One region of the Streptomyces sp. NPDC000134 genome, then DNA from elsewhere that is predicted to be linked to it. Evidence: riboswitches for the same ligand, from Rfam matches in the RefSeq annotation. Region 1 holds a riboswitch; each other region holds the start of a gene.

Region 1 (7,784 bases):
GCGGGCTGCTGCGCGCCGCCGGTGCCGAGGTCCTCGTCCTGCCCGGGTACGAGGAGCGGGCCAAGGCGCCCAACCGCCACCTGCTCGGCTGACGGGGCCGATCGGCCCAACCCCGCCTGCGCGGCGGCCCCGGCCGGGTCACGCTGCCAGTGAGCCGGCCGGAGGACACGCGGAGGTGGCCATGAGGGCAGTGGGCGGACGGGTGGCGGCGCTGGTGGCGGCGGCCCTGGTGGCGGGGACGGTCGCCTCGTGCGGGCAGGAGGCGGGGGACCGGGCCTCGGTACGGGCGCTGCCCGACGACGCCGAGTTCACCCACCCCGGCGTGCTCGTCAGCGCGGCCCAACTGGACACCGTGCGGAAGAACACCACCGCCGGGCGCCAGCCCTGGCTCTCGGCGTACCTGGCCATGCGGGACAGCGCGTACGGGTCGTACCGGTACCGCGCCCGGCCCTTCCGGACCGTCTTCTGTCCCGCGGGGGACGCGGCCGGGCGGGGGTGCGCGCAGGAGCGGGCGGACGCCATCGCCGCCTATACGCAGGCGCTGCTGTTCGGGGTCACCGGCAAGCGGCATCATGCCGAGAAGGCCCGGGAGATCATGGACGCCTGGTCGGCGCGGCTCACCGGGCACACCGGGGAGAACGCCGGGCTCCAGGCCGGGTGGACGGCCTCCTCCTGGGCGCGGGCCGCGGAGCTGATCCGGCACACGCCGGGCGGGGGATGGCCGAAGGAGCGGGTGCGGCGGTTCGAGAAGATGCTGCGCACCGCCCATCTGCCGAGGGTGACCAGGAAGGCCCCCGACTTCAACGGGAACTGGGACCTGATCACCGCCGACGGGGCGATCTCCGCCGCCGTGTTCCTCGACGACCACAAGACGTTCAACCTCGCCCTGAAGCGGTTCCGGGAGCGGGTGCCCGCCTACTTCTACCTGGAGAAGGACGGCAAGCTGCCGCTCACCCCGGCCGGCAGCAGCATCGACACGCCGAAGCGGCTCACCGCGTACTGGTTCAAGCAGGCCACCTACAAGGACGGCGTCACCCAGGAGACCTGCCGGAACTTCGCGCACGTCGGCTACTCGATCGCCGCCACCGCGCACATCGCCGAGACCGCCTGGCACCAGGGCGTCGACCTGTACGGCGGCGGGGTCCAGGAGCGGCTGCGGGCCGCGCTGGAGCTGCACGCCGCCCAGCAGGCGTCCGCGAAGGCCGCGCCCGCGTGGCTGTGCGGCGGGAAGGTCGAGCGGAACCTGGGGCCCGATCTGGAGGTCGCCCTCAACCATCTGGAGAACCGGCGCGGGGTGTCCGTCCCCGCCGCGCACCGGCTCGCCGCCGCCACCCGCCCGGCCGGCACCGACGACCTGTTCGTGTCCTGGGAGACCCTGACCCACGCCGAGAACCCGGGCCACTGAGAACCGATGTGCCGACCACCCCGGACATGACGTACACTGGTGACACAACGACGCGGGGTGGAGCAGCTCGGTAGCTCGCTGGGCTCATAACCCAGAGGTCGCAGGTTCAAATCCTGTCCCCGCTACTGAAGACCGAAGGCCGGGACCCGAAAGGGTCCCGGCCTTCGGTGCGTCCCGGCACCGTGCCCGCGCCCGTCACCCGTCCGGCCCCGCACCGCTCGCCCTCCGCCCCCGCTGCGGAAACCCTGGACGGACGGGACGGGAAGCGGCGCGACGGCATGGGTGGCGGGAGACGAGTGGTGCGGCCTGGTGACGTGGACGAGGGGCCGTACGCGCGGGCCGGCGGCCGGCTGCCCGGCGACCCGGTGCCCGACCCGGGGCTCGGCGACTCCATGGCCCTGCCGTCCAGGAGCCGGCGGTCCTCCTGCGGCCGCGTCCTCGTACGCCTGCTGCCCGTGCTGCTGATCGCCGTCGCCGTCGTGTACGACTGCCTCACCCCGCGCTACTTCACCGCGGGCCCCCTCTACACCGCCGCGCCCCTGGTCGCCGCGCCGCTGTACTCCCGGCGCGGCACCCTGCTCACCGGGATCGCCGTCGTCGTCGCCGTGCTCGCGCTCCAGTTCAGCTACGGCGTCGCCCACTACGCCGACTCCATCACCGAGCTGGTGACCATCGCGACGGTCGCCGGGCTCGCCGTCTTCGTCAACTCCTTCGTCCGCCGCACCGGCGAACGGCTCGCCTCCGCCCGCGAGATCGCCGAGGCCGCCCAGCGCGCGGTGCTGCCCGAGCCCGCCGAACGGATCGGCGGCTTCGAGATCGCCGCCTGCTACGAGGCGGCGCAGGCCGACGCCTTCATCGGCGGCGACCTGTACGCCGTGCAGGACAGCCCGTACGGCATCCGGCTCGTCGTCGGCGACGTGCGCGGCAAGGGCATGGGCGCGGTCGCCGCCGTCGCCGTGGTGATCGGGGCGTTCCGGGAGGCCGCCGAGCAGGAGTCGACGCTGGAGGCGGTCGCCCAGAAGCTGGAACGGGCGCTGGCCCGCGAGGGCACCCGGCGCGAGGGGCTGGACGCCTTCGAGGGCTTCACCACCGCCGTCCTCGCCGAACTCCCGCACGGCGACGGCACCGTCCGGATCGTCAACCGAGGCCACCCGCCGCCCCTGCTGCTGTACGCCGACGGCACCCTGGACGCGCTGGCCGCCCGGGAGGCCGCGCTGCCGCTCGGCATGGGTGAACTCGGCGTCTGGCCCGACCGGGCCGAGGAGGCCGCGTTCCCCGGCGGGGCCACGCTGCTGCTCTACACCGACGGCGTGACCGAGGCCCGGGACGCGCGGGGCGTGTTCTACGACCCCGAGGCACGGCTGGCCGGCCGCGCCTTCCGGCACCCCGCCGACCTCCTCGACGCGCTCGCCGAGGACGTACGGCGGCACTCCGGGGGCGGCATGGCCGACGACATGGCGCTGCTCGCCGTGCGACGGCCGTGACCCCGGTCACGGTCGGTGACGGCGCGACCGCCGTCCGCATAACAACTGATGAACCGTCAGGCCGGGCGGGAGTGGTGATCGGGGGTCAGGTCGCCCTGGTTTCGCCGTCGGTACGGCCTTGGTCCGTGTCGGAATCGTTAATGATCAAGAGGAACAGCTTGGAATACGAGCCCCGGGTCTATTAACGTTCGATAACGCAGCGCGGTCGTCCCAGCCGTCACAGAAGGCGGCTCCGCGCGCACGCGCCGAATCCCGCGAGGGAACCGGGGAACCACCACCTTGGGGTGAATCGGGCGTATACGGCTGTGGCCCACACGGCACGTATACGCGCGTAGGAGACCTTCCCGCTCCGAACCCGTCAGCTAACCCGGTAGGCGGAGACGGAAGGAAAGGAGCACGCCCACGTGGCGTCCAACCGGCCTGCCCCCGAGGCCCCGTTCGTGCCGACCCAGCGGAGTACCGAGACCTTCGGCTACGGCGACTTCCGCACCGATGACGGCCCGTTCGACGGTCCGTTCGACGGCCCCCTCGACGGTCCTCTCCGCTCGGCCGAGGAGTGGAACCCCACCGCGGACTCCCTGCGCCCCGTGCGCGGCCGGCACCGCGTCGCCAAGCAGCGCGGCGGGCTCGCCCGCAGCTCCACCGTCCTCGGCGTCGGTGTCATAGCCGCCGTCGGCGCCGGCGGCATGGCCAGCGCGCAGACCGGCAAGGCGCCGGTGTCGATCTCCATGCCGGACCTGCCGAACGTCGCCTCCCTCATCTCCGACGACGAGGGGAAGCAGGCCGCCGCGGCGACGGCCGCGCCGCTCAGCAGCGTCGGCGTCGCCACCGCCGACAACGGGCAGGGCACCACCGCCGGCGAGGCGCTGCGCGCCCGGATCATGGCCCAGGCCGAGCAGCAGCAGGACCAGGTCGAGAGCAAGGCCGCCGCCGAAGCCGCCGCCGAAGCCGAGAAGAAGGCCGCGGCAGCGGTCGCCGAGGCGGAGAAGAAGGCCGCGGCCGAGGCCGCCGCCGCCAAGAAGAAGGCGGCGGAAGAGGCCGCGAAGAAGGCCGAGGCCGAACGGCTCGCCGCGCTGGCCGAGCAGTACGCGCTGCCGACCTCCTCGTACACCATCACCTCCACCTTCGGGCAGGCCGGCCCCTACTGGTCCTCCGGCCACCACACCGGCCTCGACTTCGCCGCGCCCACCGGCACGCTGATCAAGGCCGTGCACACCGGGACCATCACCGAGGCCGGCTGGGCCGGGTCCTACGGCTACCGCACGATCCTCACCCTCGACGACGGCACCGAGATCTGGTTCTGCCACCAGTCCTCGATCAGCGTCGGCGTCGGCCAGAAGGTCAGCACCGGCGACGTCATCGGCCGCGTCGGCGCCACCGGCAACGTCACCGGCGCCCACCTCCACATGGAGGTCCACCCCGGCGGTGCCGACTCCGGCATCGACCCGATGGCCTGGTTCCGGAGCAAGGGCCTCACCCCCTGACCCGAGGTCACGGACGGTACGAGGCGTACGGCTGGTACGGGGCGTACGGCTGGTACGGGTGGTACCGCACCGGCTGCCCGTAGGCCCCGTGCACCGGCCAGGGCGGCGCGGTCACCGGCACCGGCGGGGCCGTGGCGCGGGCCGCGTGGTCCAGCGCCGGACGGGCGATCCCGCGCCGGTGCCACAGCTCCAGCAGCAGCTCCCGCTCCCGTACGGCGAAGTCGGCGCCCGCCCGGCCGCGCCGGGCCCGGTGCCGCAGGAACGCCAGCGAGGTCGCGTACGCCTCGTACTGGGCGACCGTCCGCGCCGCCGCCCGCCCGGCGTACCGGCGGGCGTACCCGCGGGCGATGCGCCGCGCCCGCATCGACCCCAGCGCGTACGGCTCGGTGGGGCCCAGCCAGTCGGCCGCCGCGTAGACGGGCAACTCCTCGCGCACGGTGACCAGCTCGCGCTGCCGGGTCCAGACGGCGAGCCAGGTCAGCAGCGCGAACGCGGGCACCATGAACGTCGCGTACACCGCGAGGAAGCCGTACTGGCCGAGGGACGAGGAGCTGTTCCACAGGGCGTGCGTGCCCATCGCGAGCAGCAGGCCGGTGAGCGGCAGCAGCACCCGCAGCGGCCCCCGGCCGCCGGGGCGCAGCGCCACGAGGCCGAAGCCGATGCCGGTGAGCACCGTGAACAGCGGGTGCGCGAACGGCGACATGACGACGCGGACGAAGAAGGTCGCCGCGGTGACGGAGGCGATGCCGGTGTCGCCGGTGAGCTGGTCGGTGCCGAAGGCGTTGCCCAGGTAGAGGATGTTCTCGGTGAACGCGAAGCCGGTCGCGGTCACGCCCGCTATCACCACTCCGTCGAGGATTCCCGTGAAGTCCCGTCCCCGGAAGAGGAAGACCAGCAGCACGGCCGCGGCCTTGGCGGACTCCTCCACGACCGGCGCTATCACGGTGGCGCCCAGGGTGTCGGCGGAGGCCGGGTCGGCGGTGGCCGTGGCGATCCAGCGGGTGGCGAAGCTGTTGGCGACGATCGCTATCAGGGCCGCCGCGCAGGCGCCCCAGGCGAAGGAGAACACCAGGTTCCGCCAGGGGCCGGGCGCCACCCGGTCCAGCCAGCGGAAGGCGGCCAGCAGCAGCGGCACCGGCAGCACGGCCAGCCCCAGGCCGACCAGGAAGCCCTGGGTGCCGGTCTGCTCGCGCACCAGGGCGAGGATCACCAGCCCGGACAGGGCGAGCAGGGTGGTCAGGGCGCCGTACCGCACCCAGGGGCGCTGCCACCAGTGCGGACGCGCGCCGCGGGGCGGGTCGCCGGGGGGTCCGCCGGGGGGTGCGGGACAGGGGGGAGTGACCACGGCATCGATCCTGACGAGACGGGGGCGCCGCCCGGGGCTTCAGGCGCCGGTGGGGGGCTGGTCCTGGTGTCGATGATCCACCGGGTGGGGTACGCGGCGGAAGAGCAGGTCGTTCACCACATGTCCCTTCTCCAGTCCCTGGCCCTCGAAACGGGTCCGCGGACGGTACGCGGGACGCGGTGCGAAACCTCCTTCCGGCCGGGTGTTCTCGAACGCGGGGTGCGCGGTGAGGACGTCCAGCATCTGCTCGGCGTACGGCTCCCAGTCGGTCGCGCAGTGCACCAGCGCGCCCGGCGCGAGCCGGGTGGCGGCCAGTGTCAGGAACTCGGGCTGGATCAGGCGGCGCTTGTGGTGCCGCTTCTTCGGCCAGGGGTCGGGGAAGTAGACCCGCAGCCCGGCCAGGGAGTCGGGGGCGAGCATCTCGCGCAGCAGGATGATCGCGTCGCCGTTGCCCACCCGGACGTTGTCCAGGCCCGCGCGGTCGGCGAGCGCCAGCAGATTGCCCTGGCCGGGGGTGTGCACGTCCACGGCGAGGATGTTGGTGCCGGGGTCGGCGGCGGCCATCTCGGCGGTGGCCTCGCCCATGCCGAAGCCGATCTCCAGCACCACCGGGCGGTCGTTGCCGAACAGCTCGGCGAGGTCCAGGACCCGCTGTCCGTCGATGTCCAGTCCCCAGGCCGGCCACAGCCTGCGCAGGGCGTCCGCCTGGCCGGCGGTCACCCGGCTGCGCCGGGGCTGGAAGCTGCGGATGCGCCGCTCGAAGTGGGAACCGGCGGGATCGGGCGCGGGCCCGTCGGGGAAGCGCGGCTCGCCCTTGGGACGGGGGGACCGGGCGGGCCCGGGGGACCCGGCGGACGCGGCGGACGCGGCGGACTGGGGAGTGGGGTGCGGGTGCTCAGACACGATGCGTCCGATTTTACGGGCCGTCCGGCGGGCCGCCGGACGGCCCGCCGGTGGGGCCGTGGGGCGGGGCGGCGGGGCCGTGCGACGGGACGCGGGGCGGGCCGCCGGAGGGGGCGCCGGACGGCACGCGGTCGTCGGCGAGCGCGGTCAGTGCCCGGCGGGCCACCTCCCGGCCGATGGGCAGCGCGGCGGTGGCCGCCGGCGACGGGGCGTTGAGCACGTGCACCGCGCGGGGGGTCTCCCGGATCAGGAAGTCGTCGACCAGGGTGCCGTCGGGCAGCACCGCCTGGGCGCGCACCCCAGCGGGCGCCGGCACCAGGTCGTCCTCCGTCACCTCGGGCAGCATCCTGCGCACCGCCGCCGTGAACGCCGCCTTGGACAGCGAGCGGCGCAGCTCCCCGCCGCCGTACCGCCAGTGCCGGCGGGCGATGTGCCAGGAACCCGGCCAGGCCAGCGTGGCGCCCAGCTCGCGGGGTCTGATCACGCCCCAGCCGTATCCCTCGCGGGCCAGGGCCGGGACCGCGTTGGGCCCGAGGTGGACGCTGCCGTCGATGCCGCGGGTGAGGTGCACGCCGAGGAACGGGAACGCCGGGTCCGGCACCGGATACACCAGTCCCCGCACCAGCTCGGGGCGGGCCAGCTCGTAGTACTCGCCGCGGAACGGGACGATCCGCATCCCCGGGTCGTCGCCGGTGGCGCGGGCGATCTCGTCGCAGTGCAGCCCCGCGCAGTTGACCATGACCCGGCCGCGGATCACCTCCGCGGACCGGGTGCGGACGGCGACGCCGAGGCCGGGCCGGCGGTCGACGCGCAGGACCTGGCTGCCGTAGCGGATCTCCGCGCCCGAGGCGTCGGCCAACTGCCGGGCGACCGCCACGTAGTCGCAGGTGCCGGTGGTCGCGACGTGTATCGCGGCCAGGCCCCGCACCGCCGGCTCGTACTCCGCGATCTGGGCGGTGCCCAGCTCGCGCACCGGGATGCCGTTCTCCCTGCCGCGCTGCACCAGGGCGTGCAGGCGGGGCAGCTCGGCGCGCTCGGTGGCGACGATCAGCTTGCCGGTGACGGCGTGCGGGATGCCGTACTCCGCGCAGAACTTGACCATCTCGGCGGCGCCCCGCACCGCGAAGCGGGCCTTGAGGGAGCCCGGACGGTAGTAGATGCCG
Region 2 (7,784 bases), on a different contig from region 1:
TGCTCGTCTACGAGCCGACCGCGCCCGAAGCCGCCGACGCCGACGCCACCGACGAGACCGAGGAGGAGGCCAAGTGACCGAGCTGGCCCCCATGGAGTTCCACCCCCAGCCGCAGGCCGGCGAGCCCAAGCCCTGGGCGTTCCCCGCCCCCGGGCGCGGCACGCTGCCCAACGGGCTGACGGTCCTGCGCTGCGACCGCCCCGGCCAGCAGGTCGTCGCCGTCGAGGTCCTCGTGCACGCCCCGCTGGACGCCGAGCCGGCCGGTCTCGACGGCGTCGCCACCGTCATGGCGCGGGCCTTCTCGGAGGGCACGGACAAGCACTCCGCCGAGGAGTTCGCCGCCGAGCTGGAGCGCTGCGGCGCCACCCTCGACTCGCACGCCGACCACCCCGGCGTACGGCTCAGCCTGGAGGTGCCGGCCTCCCGCCTGGTCAAGGCGCTCGGCCTGGTCGCGGACGCCCTCAGGGCGCCCGCCTTCGCCGACAGCGAGGTCGAGCGGCTGGTCCGCAACCGGCTGGACGAGATCCCGCACGAGCTGGCCAACCCCGGGCGCCGGGCCGCCATGGAGCTGTCCAAGGAGCTGTTCCCGGCGGACTCGCGGATGTCGCGTCCCCGCCAGGGCAGCGCGAAGACGGTGGCGAACATCGACGCCGCGGCCGTACGCGCCTTCTACGAGAAGCACGTCCGCCCGGCCACCGCCACCGCCGTGGTCGTCGGCGACCTCACCGGCCTGGACCTCGACGCGCTGCTCGCCGACACGCTCGGCGCCTGGACCGGCTCGGCGGCCGAGCCCCGGCCCGTGCCGTCGGTGACCGCCGACGACACCGGCCGGGTCGTCATCGTGGACCGGCCCGGCGCCGTGCAGACGCAGTTGCTGATCGGCCGCACCGGCCCGGACCGCCACGACCGCGTCTGGCCCGCCCAGGTGCTCGGCACGTACTGCCTGGGCGGCACCCTCACCTCCCGCCTGGACCGCGTCCTGCGCGAGGAGAAGGGCTACACCTACGGCGTCCGGGCGTTCGGCCAGGTGCTGCGCTCCGCGCCGGACGGCACCGGCACCGCGATGCTCGCCATCAGCGGCTCGGTGGACACGCCGAACACCGGACCGGCCCTCCAGGACCTGTGGACGGTGCTGCGCACGCTCGCCGCCGAGGGCCTCACCGACGCCGAACGCGACGTCGCCGTGCAGAACCTGGTGGGCGTGGCGCCGCTGCGCTACGAGACCGCGGCGGCTGTCGCGAGCACGCTGGCCGACCAGGTCGAGCAGCACCTGCCCGACGACTACCAGGCGACGCTGTACCAGCAACTCGCCGCGACCGGCACGGTCGAGGCCACCGCGGCGGTCGTGAACGCCTTCCCGGTCGACCGCCTGGTGACCGTCCTGGTCGGCGACGCGGCCAGGATCAAGGAGCCCGTCGAGGCCCTCGGCATCGGCGAAGTCACCGTGGTGGCGGCCGAGTAGCGCCAGGCGCGCCTTACGGCCCCGGTGACCCTCGTGTCGCCGGGGCCGCCTTTTGTCCGGATTGGGGGAGAGGTTGCCCCTCTGGGCTGTGGGATGCGCTACAAAACGTCTGTTGCGTTTGGGAATTGAACGCGGGCCCGCTTAGCGTCTTCCGGGCTGTCCGTCAGGCAGTGCGCCGCACCCGCGGCACCGGACAGCCATCGCCGAGTCCCCGTACGGCGCGAGCCAGGGGAGCCGGGGACCCACCGCAGTCCCTGGGGTGAATCGGACGCCCGCGCCCAGCGAGGGGGTCCGTAGGAGACCTTCCTGCTCCGAACCCGTCAGCTAACCCGGTAGGCGAGAGGGAAGGAAAGGACGAGCCCGTACATGGCGTTCACGCGCGCCACCGGCAAGCACCGCCGGCCCGGCCGGCTGCACCGCACCACCGCCCGCGCGGCGGGCGTCGCGGCCCTCGCCACCACCGGAGTGGTAGGCACCCTCGCGGCCCCGGCCCTGGCCGCCGAGCCCGCCCCCGAGCAGACCGGCCTCACCCCGGTCGTCACCATCGGCGACTCCATAGCCGAGCAGATAGACGCCCAGGCCGCCGCCCAGCGCCTGGCCGCCGAAGAGGCCGCCGCCGAGCGCGCGGCCGAGGAGGCGGCGCGCGAACGGGCCGCCGAAGCGGCCGAGAAGGCCGCCCAGCAGGCCCGCGAGGACAAGGAGCGCGCCGCCCGGGAGGCCGAGCGCAAGCGCCTGACCGCCTATGTGGCGCCGATCAGCGCCTCCTACGTGTCGACCGCCTACCAGGCCAGCAGCGGCCTGTGGTCCTCCGGCAGCCACACCGGGATCGACTTCCACGCGGCGTCCGGCACCTCCGTCCACGCGGTCGGGGCCGGTACCGTCGTCGAGGCCGGCTGGGGCGGTGCGTACGGCAATCAAGTCGTGATCAAGATGCATGACGGTACGTACACCCAGTACGGACATCTGTCGTCCATCGGGGTGTCGGTGGGCCAGACCGTCACCCCCGGCCAGCAGATCGCCCTCTCCGGCGCCACCGGCAACGTCACCGGGGCGCACCTGCACTTCGAGGCCCGCACCTCCCCGGAGTACGGCTCGGACATCGACCCCGTGGCCTACCTCCGCTCCCACGGCGTCGACGTCTGACGCCACCGGCACCGCCACCCCCCTCCACGCAGCCCCGGTTCCTCCCCAGAGAGCCGGGGCTTTCGGCGTTCCCGGGCGCTTCCCGTGACCCCGCTACGCCCGCCCTTTCCGGCGTCCCGCTGTCCAAAAAATATCCATGGATTCCGGATGCCCGTCGGAAATTCCCGCGCACTGCCATAGAGTCGCTGAACAGGCGTCAATCGCCGACGTTTCACGGGGATTAAGGCGGAGGTCGGTCATGCGTATTCCGGCGCACTCGGTATGCACGGCGATCCGGGACGACATCGTCGCCGGTGTCTACGAGCGCGGCAGCCGGCTCACCGAGGAACTGCTCGCCCGCCGCTACGGCGTCTCCCGCGTCCCCGTGCGCGAGGCGCTGCGCACCCTGGAGGCGGAGGGCTTCGTGGTGACCCGGCGGCACGCGGGCGCGTGCGTGGCCGAACCGACCGAGCAGGAGGCCGCCGACCTACTGGAGATGCGCCTGCTGCTGGAGCCCCTCGGCGCCGCGCGGGCCGCCCAGCGCCGCACCGAGGCCCACCTCAAAGTGCTGCGCGGCCTGGTCAGACTGGGGCAGGAGCGGGCCAGGCGGGGCCACAGCGAGGACCTGCGCTCCCTGGGGGGCTGGTTCCACGAGACGCTCGCCCAGGCCGCGGGCAGCGCCGCCCTGACCGCCACGCTGACCCAGTTGCGGCACCGCATCGCCTGGATGTACGCCGTGGACGCGCCGGCCAGCCCGGTCGACTCCTGGGCCGAGCACGGCGCGATCGTCGACGCGGTGGCCCGCGGCGACGGCGAGCGTGCGCGGTCGCTCACCGCGCTGCACGCCGAGCGGTCGACGGCGGTCCACCGGCTGCGCTTCGGTCCCGGTGCCGACCGGGCGGAGCGTGTGAGGAACTCGCAACATCCAGTAAACACGCCGAGCCTGCGCCATTAACACGGACGCCGTATACAAAGAGGGAGTAATTCTCCGGGGGTTATTTTTGCTGCCCTTTTGCCGCCGCTTCTCAAGACGATGCCGAAAGCATATTCGGGAGCCCGGCGCGAAAAAGGCGGAGCCGTGCCGACCGGAAGAGGTCGGCACGGCTCCGCCCATTTCAGGCGATCCGGCTCAGACGGTCTCGGGAAGCTCCTCGAGCCCCTCGGCGACCAGCTTCGCCAGACGGTCCAGGGCGGCGTCCGCGCCCTCGGCGTCCGACGCGAGGACGATCTCCTCGCCGCCCTGGGCGCCCAGGCCCAGGACGGCCAGCATGGAGCCCGCGTTGACGGGGTTGCCGTCGGCCTTGGCGATCGTGACCGGGACGCCGGTGGCCGTGGCGGCTCGGACGAAGATGGAGGCGGGGCGGGCGTGGAGACCCTCGGCCCAGCCGACGTTGACGCGGCGCTCAGCCATGTGTTGCTGCCCTTCGGTGTTCAGGGTTGTCTAGACCAGTTTCCCATACGGTGAAGAGTGCCCGGAGCGGCCGGTGCCGCGCGCCGGCGGGCGGGTCGGACCGCGGCCTCGGCTTGGCCCCGCCCTCCCACAGACTGCCTCGCGCCGTTGTCGTACGCGAGCCGTACTCTGGGGCCCATGCAGACCTCGTCGGACCGGCACGAGTACCCCGCCCACTGGGAGGCCGACGTGGTGCTGCGCGACGGCGGCACCGCACGCGTCCGCCCGATCACCGTCGACGACGCCGACCGCCTGGTCAGCTTCTACGAGCAGGTCTCCGACGAGTCGAAGTACTACCGCTTCTTCGCACCGTACCCCCGCCTGTCCGCCAAGGACGTCCACCGCTTCACGCACCACGACTTCGTGGACCGGGTGGGGCTCGCGGCCACGGTGGGCGGCGAGTTCATCGCGACCGTGCGGTACGACCGCATCGGCGCCGACGGGACGCCCGCCACCGCACCGGCCGACGAGGCCGAGGTCGCCTTCCTGGTGCAGGACGCCCACCAGGGACGGGGTGTCGCCTCCGCCCTCCTCGAACACATCGCGGCCGTCGCGCGGGAGCGCGGCATCCGCCGCTTCGCCGCCGAGGTACTGCCCGCCAACACCAAGATGATCAAGGTGTTCATGGACGCCGGGTACACCCAGAAGCGCAGCTTCGAGGACGGCGTGGTCCGCCTGGAGTTCGACCTCGAACCCACCGACCGCTCCCTCGCCGTGCAGTACGCACGCGAACAGCGCGCCGAGGCACGCTCGGTACGGCGGCTGCTCACGCCCGGCTCGGTCGCCGTCGTCGGCGCCGGACGCACACCCGGCGGCGTGGGCCGCGGCGTCCTCGGCAACATCCGGGACGCGGGCTTCACCGGCAGGCTGTACGCCGTGAACCGCGCCTTCCCCGAGGACCAGGAGGACCTGGACGGCGTGCCCGCCCACCGCTCGGTGCGGGACATCGACGGGCCCGTCGACCTGGCGGTCGTCGCCGTCCCCGCAGAGCACGTCCCCGAGGTGGTCGCCGAGTGCGGCGAGCACGGCGTGCAGGGCCTGGTGGTGATCTCCGCCGGGTATGCCGAGAGCGGCCCCGACGGACGCGAGCGCCAGCGCGCCCTCGTGCGGCACGCCCGCGCGTACGGGATGCGCATCATCGGCCCCAACGCCTTCGGCATCGTGAACACCTCCCCCGAGGTGCGGCTCAACGCCTCCCTCGCGCCCGAGATGCCGCGCACCGGCCGGATCGGGCTGTTCGCCCAGTCCGGCGCCATCGGCATCGCCCTGCTCTCCCGGCTGCACCGGCGCGGCGGCGGCGTCACCGGCGTCACCGGCGTCTCCACCTTCGTCTCGTCCGGCAACCGGGCCGACGTCTCGGGCAACGACGTGCTCCAGTACTGGTACGACGACCCGGACACCGACGTCGCCCTGATGTACCTGGAGTCCATCGGCAACCCGCGCAAGTTCACGCGCCTGGCCCGCCGGACGGCCGCCGCCAAGCCACTGGTCGTCGTGCAGGGCGCCCGGCACGGCGGCGCGGCACCGCAGGGGCACGCCGTACGCGCCACGCGCCTGCCGCACGCGACGGTCTCCGCGCTGCTGCGGCAGGCCGGCGTGATCCGGGTCGACACGATCACCGAACTGGTCGACGCGGGCCTGCTGCTGGCCCGCCAGCCGCTGCCCGCCGGGCCCCGGGTGGCGATCCTCGGGAACTCCGAGTCCCTGGGCCTGCTCACCTACGACGCGTGTCTCTCCGAGGGCCTGCGCCCGCTGCCGCCGCGCGACCTGACGACGGCGGCCACCCCGGAGGACTTCCGCGCGGCGCTGTCCCGGGCGCTGGCCGACGACACCTGCGACGCCGTGGTCGTGACCGCGATCCCCTCGCTCGGCGAGGGCTCGGCGGGCGACGCGGCCCTGGCCCACGCCCTGCGGTCGGCGGCGGCCGCCGTCCCCACCAAGCCGGTCCTGGTGGTCCACGTCGAACTGGGCGGCCTCGCCGAGGCCCTCTCGGCGGCGACCAGCACGGCCCCGCAGCCACCGCCACCGGCCACGGCCGCCGGACCGACACCGGCCTCGGCCGCCGGACCGGCACCGACACCGGCCTCGGCCGCCGGACCGGCACCGACACCCGCCTCGGCCGCCGGACCGGCACCGACACCGGCCACGGCCCCCGGACCGACGCCCGGCACGGCACCCGAGCCGGGCCCGCCACCCGTGCCGGCGCCCGCGCCCGTGCCCGCGCCCGCGCCCGCCGTGGAGGCCGGCCCGCCCTCCCCCGGGGCGGCACCTCCCACCGAGCCACTCCCCGCCCAGCCACCCTCCACCCGAACACCCCCCACAGCGGCACCCCCCGCCCCCAACCCCCCCGAAGGCACCCACCTCATCCCCGCCTACCCCGCCGCCGAGCGGGCCGTCCGGGCCCTCGCGCAGGCCGTCGCCTACGCGCAGTGGCGGCGCGACGCCGCCGACCCCGGCAAGGTCCCGGAGTACGAGGACATCGACGAGAAAGGCGCCGCCGAGCAGATCGGCACCCTCCTCGCCCGCGGGCAGGGCCTCACGCTCGGCCCGGCGGAGACCTGCGCACTGCTCGGCCGGTACGGCATCGAGGTCCACCGCGCCCTGCCCGCCCCCACCCCCGACGAGGCCGTCGCCGCCGCGACCGCCCTCGGCTACCCGGTCGCCCTCAAGGCCACCGCCCCGCACCTGCGGCACCGCGCCGACCTGGGCGGCGTACGCCTGGACCTGGCGGACGAGGGGCAACTGCGCCGGGCGTACGAGGAGCTGACCGGGCTGTTCGGCGCGCCGGCGGAGCTGCGGCCGGTGGTGCAGCGGATGGCACCGCGCGGGGTCGACACGGTCGTCCGCGCGGTCATCGACCCGGCGGCCGGGGCGGTGCTCTCCTTCGGTCTGGCGGGGGCGGCCACCCAGTTGCTGGGCGATGTGGCGCACCGCCTGATCCCGGTCACCGACCGGGAAGCCATCTCGCTCGTCCGTTCGATCCGGACCGCTCCGCTGCTGTTCGGCTGGCGCGGCTCCGCCCCGGTCGACAGCGCCGCCCTGGAGGAACTGCTGCTGCGGGTCTCCCGCCTGGTCGACGACCACCCCGAGGTCGTCGCGGTCACGCTGGAACCGGTGGTCGTCGCCCCGCGCGGCCTGAGCGTCCTCGGCGCCTCGGTCCGCCTCGCCCCGCCGCCCGCCAGGGACGACCTCGGCCCCCGTACGCTCCCGGCGTACTGACCGGCACCAGGAGCGCACGACCGTGTCTGGCAGTCAGTGGTCCCCCGTAGGATGGACGGCATGGCCAAGACCAGTACGACGACCCAGGGGCTGCGTGCGGCGATCGAGCGCAGCGGCTACTACCCGGCCCTCGTGGCCGAGGCGGTGGAGGCCGCCGTGGGCGGCGAGCCCATGCGGTCGTACCTGGTCCACCAGGAGACCACGTTCGATCAGAACGAGGTGCGCCGGCATGTGACGGTGCTCGTCCTCACCGACCACCGCTTCATCGTCAGCCACACCGACGAGCAGGCCGCCGACGACACCTCCCCGACGCCGTACGCCACGACGTCCACGGAGTCCGTCAAGCTCGGCCGGATCTCCTCCATCGTGGTCAGCCGGGTGGTCGCCAACCCCGAGCAGTACACGCCGGGCACGCTGCCCCGCGAGATCGTGCTGACCATCGGCTGGGGCGCCGTCTCCCGGATCGATCTGGAGCCCGCCGCCTGCGGCGACCCCAACTGCGAGGCGGACCACGGCTACACGGGCAGCTCC
Region 3 (7,784 bases), on a different contig from region 1:
CGGGCCGCGCGTCGTTCTCCCGCATGTCGGCCTTGGTGACGCCGCGCGTGGAGTCGATCGCCGCGAACCGCTTGCCGAGCGCCAGCCTCTCCGCCAGCCCGTCCTCGATCGCCGAGGCGGTGGCGAAGTTGACCGAGTTGGCGGCCGGGGCGCGGCCGATCGCCCCGTACATCGGCCGGGGCAGGATCGGCTGCGGGGTGGGGATGGAGGCGTTGGCGTCGCCCATCTGCGCGTACGCGATCTGCCCGCCCTTGATGACGAGCAGCGGCTTGACGCCGAAGAACGCCGGTTCCCACAGCACGAGGTCGGCGAGCTTGCCGGTCTCCACCGAGCCGATCTCGCGGGCCATGCCCTGCGCCAGGGCCGGGTTGATCGTGTATTTGGCGACATAGCGACGGACGCGGTGGTTGTCGGCCCGGCCGTCGCCGGGCAGCGCGCCGCGCCGCCGCTTCATCACGTGCGCGGTCTGCCAGGTCCGCATGATCACCTCGCCGACGCGGCCCATGGCCTGGGAGTCGGAGGAGATGATCGAGATCGCGCCGAGGTCGTGGAGGACGTCCTCGGCGCCGATGGTGGAGGGCCGGATGCGGGACTCGGCGAAGGCGAGGTCCTCGGGGACGGCCGGGTTGAGGTGGTGGCAGACCATCAGCATGTCGAGGTGCTCCTCGACGGTGTTGACGGTGAACGGCCGGGTCGGGTTGGTGGAGCTGGGCAGCACGTGCGGCTCGGAGACCACGGTCATGATGTCGGGCGCGTGACCGCCGCCCGCGCCCTCGGTGTGGTAGGCGTGGATGCCGCGCCCGCCGATCGCGGCGAGCGTGTCGCCCACGAAACCGGCCTCGTTGAGGGTGTCGGTGTGGATGGCGACCTGCGCCCCGGTGGCGTCGGCGACGGTGAGGGCCGCGTCGATGGCGGCGGGCGTCGCGCCCCAGTCCTCGTGGATCTTCAGGCCGACCGCGCCGCCCCGGATCTGGGAGAGCATCGCCTCGTGGGAGACGGTGTTGCCCTTGCCGAGCAGGCCGACGTTGACGGGGTAGGCCTCCATCGCCTCCAGCATCCGGGCGAGGTGCCAGGGCCCGGGGGTGACCGTGGTCGCCTTGGAGCCCTCGGCCGGTCCGGTACCGCCGCCGACCAGGGTGGTGATGCCGGACGCGAGCGCCTCGTCGGCGACCTGCGGGCAGATGAAGTGCACGTGCGCGTCGACGGCACCGGCGGTCAGGATTCGCCCGTTGCCGGCGATGATCTCGGTCTCGGGGCCGATGACGAGGTCGGGGTGGACGCCGTCCATGGTGTCGGGGTTGCCGGCCTTGCCGATGCCGGTGATCCGGCCGTCGCGGATGCCGACGTCGGCCTTGATGATGCCCCAGTGGTCGACGATCACCACGCCGGTGATGACGGTGTCGGGGGTGCCCTCGGCGCGGGTGGCCCGGGACTGGCCCATGGACTCGCGGATGACCTTGCCGCCGCCGAACACGGCCTCCTCGCCGGAGTGTCCGGGGCCGCCGGAGCGGTCCTCCTCGATCTCGATCAGCAGGTCGGTGTCGGCGAGCCGGATGCGGTCGCCGGCGGTGGGGCCGAACAGGTCGGCGTAGGCGGGGCGGGAGATCTCAGGCATCGAGGGCACCTCCGGTCTCCCCGCGCAGTCCGGGCACGGTCCGGGCGCCCGCGAGGGGGACGAGTCCGACGTCGACGGGGATGCCGGGCTCGAACCGGACGGCGGTGCCGGCGGGGATGTCGAGCCGCTTGCCGCGCGCCGCGGCGCGGTCGAAGTCCAGGCCGGGGTTGGCCTCGGCGAAGTGGTAGTGCGAGCCGACCTGCACGGGCCGGTCGGCGGCGTTGAGGACGGTCAGCCGGGTGACCTCGCGGCCCTCGTTGTAGACGATCGGCCCGTCGGCGAAGAGGATCTCTCCGGGAATCACGGCGTTCCCCCTCAGACGATCGGGTCGTGGACGGTGACGAGCTTGGTGCCGTCCGGGAAGGTGGCCTCGACCTGGACGTCGTGGATCATCTCCGGGATGCCCTCCATGACGTCGTCACGGGTGAGCAACCGGCGTCCGGAGGCCATCAGTTCCGCGACCGTGCGGCCGTCCCGGGCGCCTTCCAGGACGTGCGAGGTGATGAGGGCGACCGCCTCGGGGTGATTGAGCTTCACCCCTCGGGCCCGGCGCTTCTCGGCGACGTCGGCCGCCACATGGATGAGCAGCCGCTCTTGCTCGTGCGGGGTCAGTTGCACGTCCCACCTCACAGTCTTCGCACCGGACCGCGACGGGTCCGGCTGCCGCGCGGCCACCGGGGAGAAGTCGCAGGTGACCGGGTCCGCAGGCTAGTTGCGCCGCGTTTCGGTCACGTTAACCCAGTAATGATCAAGGTCCGTTGCTCCGGGTTACTTCTTGATAGTCCTTTTGCCTGGACCTGACCCGGAGCCGCCGGTACGTCATCTGTGACGTCGGGACGGCCCGCTCCGGTCGGCGGCGCGGCGTGCCGGGGGGGCACCCCGCCGCCGTCCGGCGGCAGTTGGCGCGGCGCCCGCCCGGACCGCCGCGCGGGGTGTCCGGATCGGGGGCGGTCAGGGCCGAACGGGGTACGGCCTTTCGGCGTACGCACACGCCGTTCTCCGGGCCCCTCCGGCTTGCGCGACGCGCGTGCCCCACCAGCGCGAAGAGCCGCTCCGCCGCTGGTCCGGGGAGCCCCGGCCGCCGCGCCGCCGGGTCGAACAGAGCGACTTCCACCCGAACGGGTGAGTGGTGAGTAACAACACAAATCCCCGGTTCCGTTGGGAATTTCGGACGTAAGTGCGTCAAGATCCCTGACTGACGACAAGACCCCGCCGCAGCGGCGGGGCGATCCGGGCGGACGCCGAGTCCTGCCGCCGCCCGGATGACCGGTCGACAGGAGTGGATCGGCAGGAGTGGAGGACCCGAGCATGACGGGTCGCCGGTACGGCCGTCTTCCGCGGAAGGCGCCGGGCCGAGCAGCCCTTGGGGTGAAGCCGCACTCGTGCGGCCGGGCAACTTCGCCAGCCCGAATCCGACAGGTCATCCTTCACAGGCGGCTGACGAAGGGTTGCGCATGACTGCGCTCAATCGTGTCCCGTCGCTCATGGCCCGTGCCGGTACGGCCTCGGCCCTCACCATCGCCGCCGTCGGCGGCTCGATCGTGGTTCCCGGCATCGCCGCCGAGGCCGCCGCGGCCGCCCCTGCGACGAAGGCGCTGAAGATCGCGGCCTCCAAGAAGGGCGCCCCGTACCGCTACGGGGCCACCGGGCCGTCCCGGTTCGACTGCTCCGGGCTGACGCTGTACTCGTTCAAGAAGGCCGGCAAGAAGCTGCCCCGCACGGCGGCCCAGCAGTACAACAAGACGCGCCACATCTCCGCCGGCCACCGCAAGGCCGGGGACCTGGTGTTCTTCCACTCCGGCCGGAGCGTCTACCACGTGGGCATCTACGCCGGCAAGGGCAAGATCTGGCACGCCCCGAAGACCGGGGACGTGGTGCGCCTGCAGAAGATCTGGACCAGGAGCGTCTGGTACGGCCGGGTCAAGTGATCCGGCCGGGCCCGTACGGCCGCAGGTGACCGCCGCACCGTCGCGGACGGTCGCGGGGCCGCGTACGGGCCTGTAGGGGCCGCTCGGGGGCTTGACACGCGCCCGAGCGGTTACCCGTTCGGCATGGCCGACCACCGTCCCTGTACCGCCCGCAACGAGACGCCGCTCCAGCGCGCCGACCGCAACTTCGTGGAGCTGCTCCAGGAACTGCGGGTCACCCAGACGGGGGTGCAGATCCTCTTCGCGTTCCTGCTGTCGCTGGCCTTCACCTCGCGCTTCACGGAACTCGACACGTTCCAGCGGGCCGTCTACGTCGCGACGCTGCTGCTGGTGGTGCTGGCCGCGACGCTGTTCACCGCGCCGGCCGCGCTGCACCGCTCGCTGTTCCAGCAGGGCGCCAAGCCCCGCATCGTGCAGGTCTCCTCCCGGCTCGCCTCGGCCGGCCTGGGCGTCCTGGTCTTCGCGTTCACCGGGTCCGTGCTGCTCGTCGTGGACGTCACGACCGGCCGGGCCGGCGGTCTGGCGGCGGGGGCGGCGACGCTGCTGGCGTGCCTGGGGCTGTGGGGGCTGCTGCCCCGGCTGGTCCGCCGCGCCGGGCTGACCGCCGACCGCGGTGCCGGGACCGCCTCGACGGGGTCCGCGGAAACCTCTTCGGACGCCGCCCCGAACGCGCCCTCGAACGCCGCCTCGGAGGCGTCCCCCCATACCACCACGCGGGTCGCCCCCCGGGCACCGCGTCGCGTCCCGGCCCCCGCCCGCCGCGCCCGGTCCCGCCCGGTGCCGGCCCGGCGGACGCCGGTCACCCGCTCCCGCTGACGGCGGCAGGCCATGCGTCCGCCCGGCCCGGGACGCCGTGTCCCTCAGGCCCGCCGGCGGTTCCCGCGGCCTCTCGCCGGGACCGGAGCGGGCGGGCCGGACCAGGGGAGTTCGACCGAGACCGTCTTGCCGCCCCCGCGGGTGGGGCGGACCCGGAACCGGCCCCCGCACTCCGCGGTGAGGGAGCGGATGATGACCAGCCCCCGCCCGTTGTCCTGCTGGACGGCCGCGGGGAGCCGCTTGGGCAGACCGGGGTGGCTGTCCGTGACACCGATGAACAGCCTCTCGTCCCGGTCCAGCGCCAGATGCACCGTGAAGGTCGGCGACAGCCCCAGGGTGTGCTGCACCACGTTGGCCGCCAGCTCCGAGACGATCAGCCGGACCGTGTCCGACACTTGCGTGTCCGACGGCATCCCCCACTCCGTGAGCGTGCCGACCGCGTACGTCCGGGCGGCGGAGACCGAGGCTGGATCGCTCGGCAGAGTGACGGATGCTTCCAGATGGTCTGCCATGGCGAGGTCGTCCCTTTCCGCCGGGACCGCGGTCCGACACGGAGCGGATGGTTCGAGTACGGTCCCGGACTGGTGCTTCGTCGCCAGAGTGCCATCACCGTCCCGGTAACGGGTGGCGATCCACCAAGAGATGCATATATCTGTCGCTCGAAGCGGTGAACTCTGCGACGCGAGACCGTTTTCCGGCGGCTCATAAGGAGTAAGGGAGTGGGGGTCCATGCAGCACGGTCCGGTGGTGCGCCGCCGCAAGCTGGGCGCCGAACTGCGCGCCCTGCGCACGACGGCGGGCATCACCAGCGGTGAGGCGGCCCGGCTGGTGGGCTGGCACCAGTCCAAGGTGAGCCGGATCGAGACCGGCACGAGCGGCGCCAAGCCCGCCGACGTACGGCTGCTGCTGGACGCCTACGGCGTGGTCGACCCCCAGTTACGGGAGTTGCTCCTGGTGTTGGCGGGCTCGGAGGACCGCGGGGAGCGGCAGCACTGGTCGCACGCCTACCGCGGGGTGCTGCCGCCGACGTACCGGGACTTCATCAGCCTGGAGTCCCAGGCCAACGCGATGCGCACGCTGGAGACCACCGTCGTCCCCGGGCTGCTCCAGACCGCGGAGTACGCCCGTGAGGTCACCCGGGCCGCCGTGGACGGGCTCTCCGAGGAACGGCTGGACGCGCTGGTGGAGGTGCGGCTGGCCCGGCAGAACGTGCTGCGCTCCGGGGCTCCGCTGGAGCTGAGCGCCGTCCTGGACGAGGCCGTGCTGCGCCGGGAGGTGGGCGGGCCGGAAGTGATGTCCCGCCAGCTCGATCGGCTGATCGAGGCGGGGCGGTCGCCCCATGTGCGCCTGCAAGTGCTGCCGTTCGGCGCCGGGGCGCATATCGGCGTCACCGGCTCTTTCGTAATCTTCTCATTTTCGAGCACTTCTGATCTGGACGTAGTTGTTCTCGACCACTTGACGAGTAGCCTCTATCTGGAGCGTAAAGAAGACCTGGAGGCCTATACCGAGGCCTTCGACGCCCTTCGACAACACGCCCTTTCGCCCGACGACACACTGGAATTCATCGCCGCGACAGCGGCCGGCGCATAAGGAGGCACCATGTCCGCACTGCCCCGGCACGTTCCCTGTACCCGACTGCCCGAAGTGCGGTGGCTGCGCAGCAGCTACAGCACCGGAGCGAACAACTGCGTCGAGACGGCCCGTCCGTCGGCCGGCCCCTGGGCCGGACTGCTCGCCGTACGGGACTCCAAGGACCCGGCGGGGCCCGCGCTGCTGTTCTCTCCCGAGAGCTGGACCCGGTTCGCCGACCGGATCGCCCGTATGTAGGAAGTGCCCGGCATCGAGCGACGCACGGCCGTGCCACGCCGACTCATGGCCGCGTCTCGCCGATCAACCGCACAGCGCGTTCCACCTGTTCCCCGGAGAGGTCCGCCCGAGCGGTCAGCCTGAGCCGTGAGATGCCATCGGGCACGGAAGGAGGACGGAAGCAGCCCACGCTCAGGCCGGCCGCACGGCAGTCGGCCGCCCAGCGCACAGCCCCCTCCGGGGACGGGGCGCGTACCGAGACCACCGCGGCGTCCGGCCGGACCGTGTCCAGGCCCGCGGTGGTCAGTTCCGTGTGCAGCAGGTCCGCCACCTCCCGGGCCCGCGCCGCCCGTTCCGGTTCCCGGCGCAGCAGTCGCAGGGCCGCGAGGGCCGCGCCCGCCGCCGCCGGGGCGAGGCCGGTGTCGAAGATGAACGTCCGGGCGGTGTTGACCAGGTGGCCGATCACCCGGGCGGGCCCGAGGACCGCGCCGCCCTGGCTGCCCAGCGACTTGGAGAGGGTGACCGTGACGACCACGTCATCGGCGCCCGCGAGTCCCGCCGCCCGCGCGCTGCCCCGGCCGCCGTCGCCGAGTACGCCCAGGCCGTGGGCGTCGTCGACGATCAGCCCGGCGCCGTACTCCCGGCACACGGCGGCGAGGGCGGGCAGCGGGGCGGCGTCGCCGTCGACGGAGAAGACGGCGTCCGACACCGCGACCGCCGCCCCCTCGTGCGTCGCCAGTGCCTTGCGCACGGCGTCCGGGTCGGCGTGCGCCACGACCTGCTTGGTGCCGCGGGCCAGTCGGCAGCCGTCGATGAGGGAGGCGTGGTTGCCGGCGTCGGAGACGAGCAGCGAACCGTGCGGGGCGAGGGCGGTGACCGCGGCGAGGTTGGCCGCGTAGCCGGAGGACAGGACCAGGGCGGCCTCGAAGCCGCAGAATTCGGCCAGTTCTCGTTCGAGCTCGGTGTGCAGCGCGGTGGTACCGGTGACGAGCCGGGAGCCGGTCGCGCCCCCGCCCCAGGTCCGGGCCGCCCGGACCGCGCCCTCGGTCACCTCGGGGTGCCGGGCCAGACCCAGGTAGTCGTTGCTGGCCAGGTCCAGCAGCGGGGAGTCGGCGGGGCGGGGGCGCAGGGTCCGGGTGAGTCCGGCGCGGTGGCGGGCGGCCGCCTGCTCGTCGATCCAGCCGAACGCCATGGGCCCCTCCCGGACGGGTTTTTGTAGGCAGTGCACAGACATTAGCGGCCCGGCCGTCCGGGCACAGTGTGGCGATACCCACACACCGAACCGTCTTCGTTGTGCGAAGTCTCCTTTGCCCGGGGCCGTCGGGTAGGACAGGATCGGCTCCCATGGACCTGCTGAACACGCTGGTGGACAAGGGACTTCGGCGCGAGCTGCCGACCCGCGAGGAGGCGCTGGCCGTCCTCGCGACCTCCGACGACGATCTGCTCGACGTGGTGGCCGCGGCCGGGAAGGTGCGCCGGCACTGGTTCGGGCGACGGGTGAAACTCAACTATCTCGTCAATCTCAAGTCCGGGCTCTGCCCGGAGGACTGCTCCTACTGCTCGCAGCGGCTGGGCTCGACGGCCGGAATCCTCAAGTACACCTGGCTCAAGCCCGATCA

Evidence for each region. Region 1 has a riboswitch for cyclic di-AMP ahead of ACFY32_RS27250 (M23 family metallopeptidase). Riboswitches for the same ligand answer to the same signal wherever they lie in the genome.
Region 2: linked by a shared signal. The riboswitch ahead of ACFY32_RS23770 (M23 family metallopeptidase) and the one ahead of ACFY32_RS27250 (M23 family metallopeptidase) in region 1 are both predicted to bind cyclic di-AMP.
Region 3: linked by a shared signal. The riboswitch ahead of ACFY32_RS14030 (C40 family peptidase) and the one ahead of ACFY32_RS27250 (M23 family metallopeptidase) in region 1 are both predicted to bind cyclic di-AMP.

The regions. Positions count from the first base shown of each region.
Region 1 covers NZ_JBIAZN010000021.1:17,032-24,815, reverse strand. The annotation lists gene ACFY32_RS27270 (dihydrofolate reductase family protein) at 1-92, shown strand, start outside; gene ACFY32_RS27265 (alginate lyase family protein) at 182-1,405, shown strand; tRNA gene ACFY32_RS27260 (tRNA-Met) at 1,457-1,530, shown strand; gene ACFY32_RS27255 (PP2C family protein-serine/threonine phosphatase) at 1,705-2,889, shown strand; cyclic di-AMP (ydaO/yuaA leader) riboswitch at 3,123-3,281, shown strand; gene ACFY32_RS27250 (M23 family metallopeptidase) at 3,294-4,373, shown strand; gene ACFY32_RS27245 (PrsW family intramembrane metalloprotease) at 4,381-5,718, opposite strand; gene trmB (tRNA (guanosine(46)-N7)-methyltransferase TrmB) at 5,758-6,621, opposite strand; gene lhgO (L-2-hydroxyglutarate oxidase) at 6,635-7,784, opposite strand, start outside.
Region 2 covers NZ_JBIAZN010000016.1:77,119-84,902, reverse strand. The annotation lists gene ACFY32_RS23780 (pitrilysin family protein) at 1-77, shown strand, start outside; gene ACFY32_RS23775 (M16 family metallopeptidase) at 74-1,462, shown strand; cyclic di-AMP (ydaO/yuaA leader) riboswitch at 1,654-1,816, shown strand; gene ACFY32_RS23770 (M23 family metallopeptidase) at 1,829-2,605, shown strand; gene ACFY32_RS23765 (GntR family transcriptional regulator) at 2,844-3,539, shown strand; gene ACFY32_RS23760 (HPr family phosphocarrier protein) at 3,714-3,995, opposite strand; gene ACFY32_RS23755 (GNAT family N-acetyltransferase) at 4,173-7,253, shown strand; gene ACFY32_RS23750 (DUF5998 family protein) at 7,305-7,784, shown strand, end outside.
Region 3 covers NZ_JBIAZN010000008.1:118,827-126,610, reverse strand. The annotation lists gene ACFY32_RS14045 (urease subunit alpha) at 1-1,615, opposite strand, end outside; gene ACFY32_RS14040 (urease subunit beta) at 1,608-1,919, opposite strand; gene ACFY32_RS14035 (urease subunit gamma) at 1,931-2,233, opposite strand; cyclic di-AMP (ydaO/yuaA leader) riboswitch at 2,845-3,066, shown strand; gene ACFY32_RS14030 (C40 family peptidase) at 3,070-3,543, shown strand; gene ACFY32_RS14025 (DUF6328 family protein) at 3,667-4,359, shown strand; gene ACFY32_RS14020 (ATP-binding protein) at 4,404-4,871, opposite strand; gene ACFY32_RS14015 (helix-turn-helix transcriptional regulator) at 5,089-5,949, shown strand; gene ACFY32_RS14010 (DUF397 domain-containing protein) at 5,959-6,186, shown strand; gene ACFY32_RS14005 (8-amino-7-oxononanoate synthase) at 6,230-7,357, opposite strand; gene bioB (biotin synthase BioB) at 7,510-7,784, shown strand, end outside.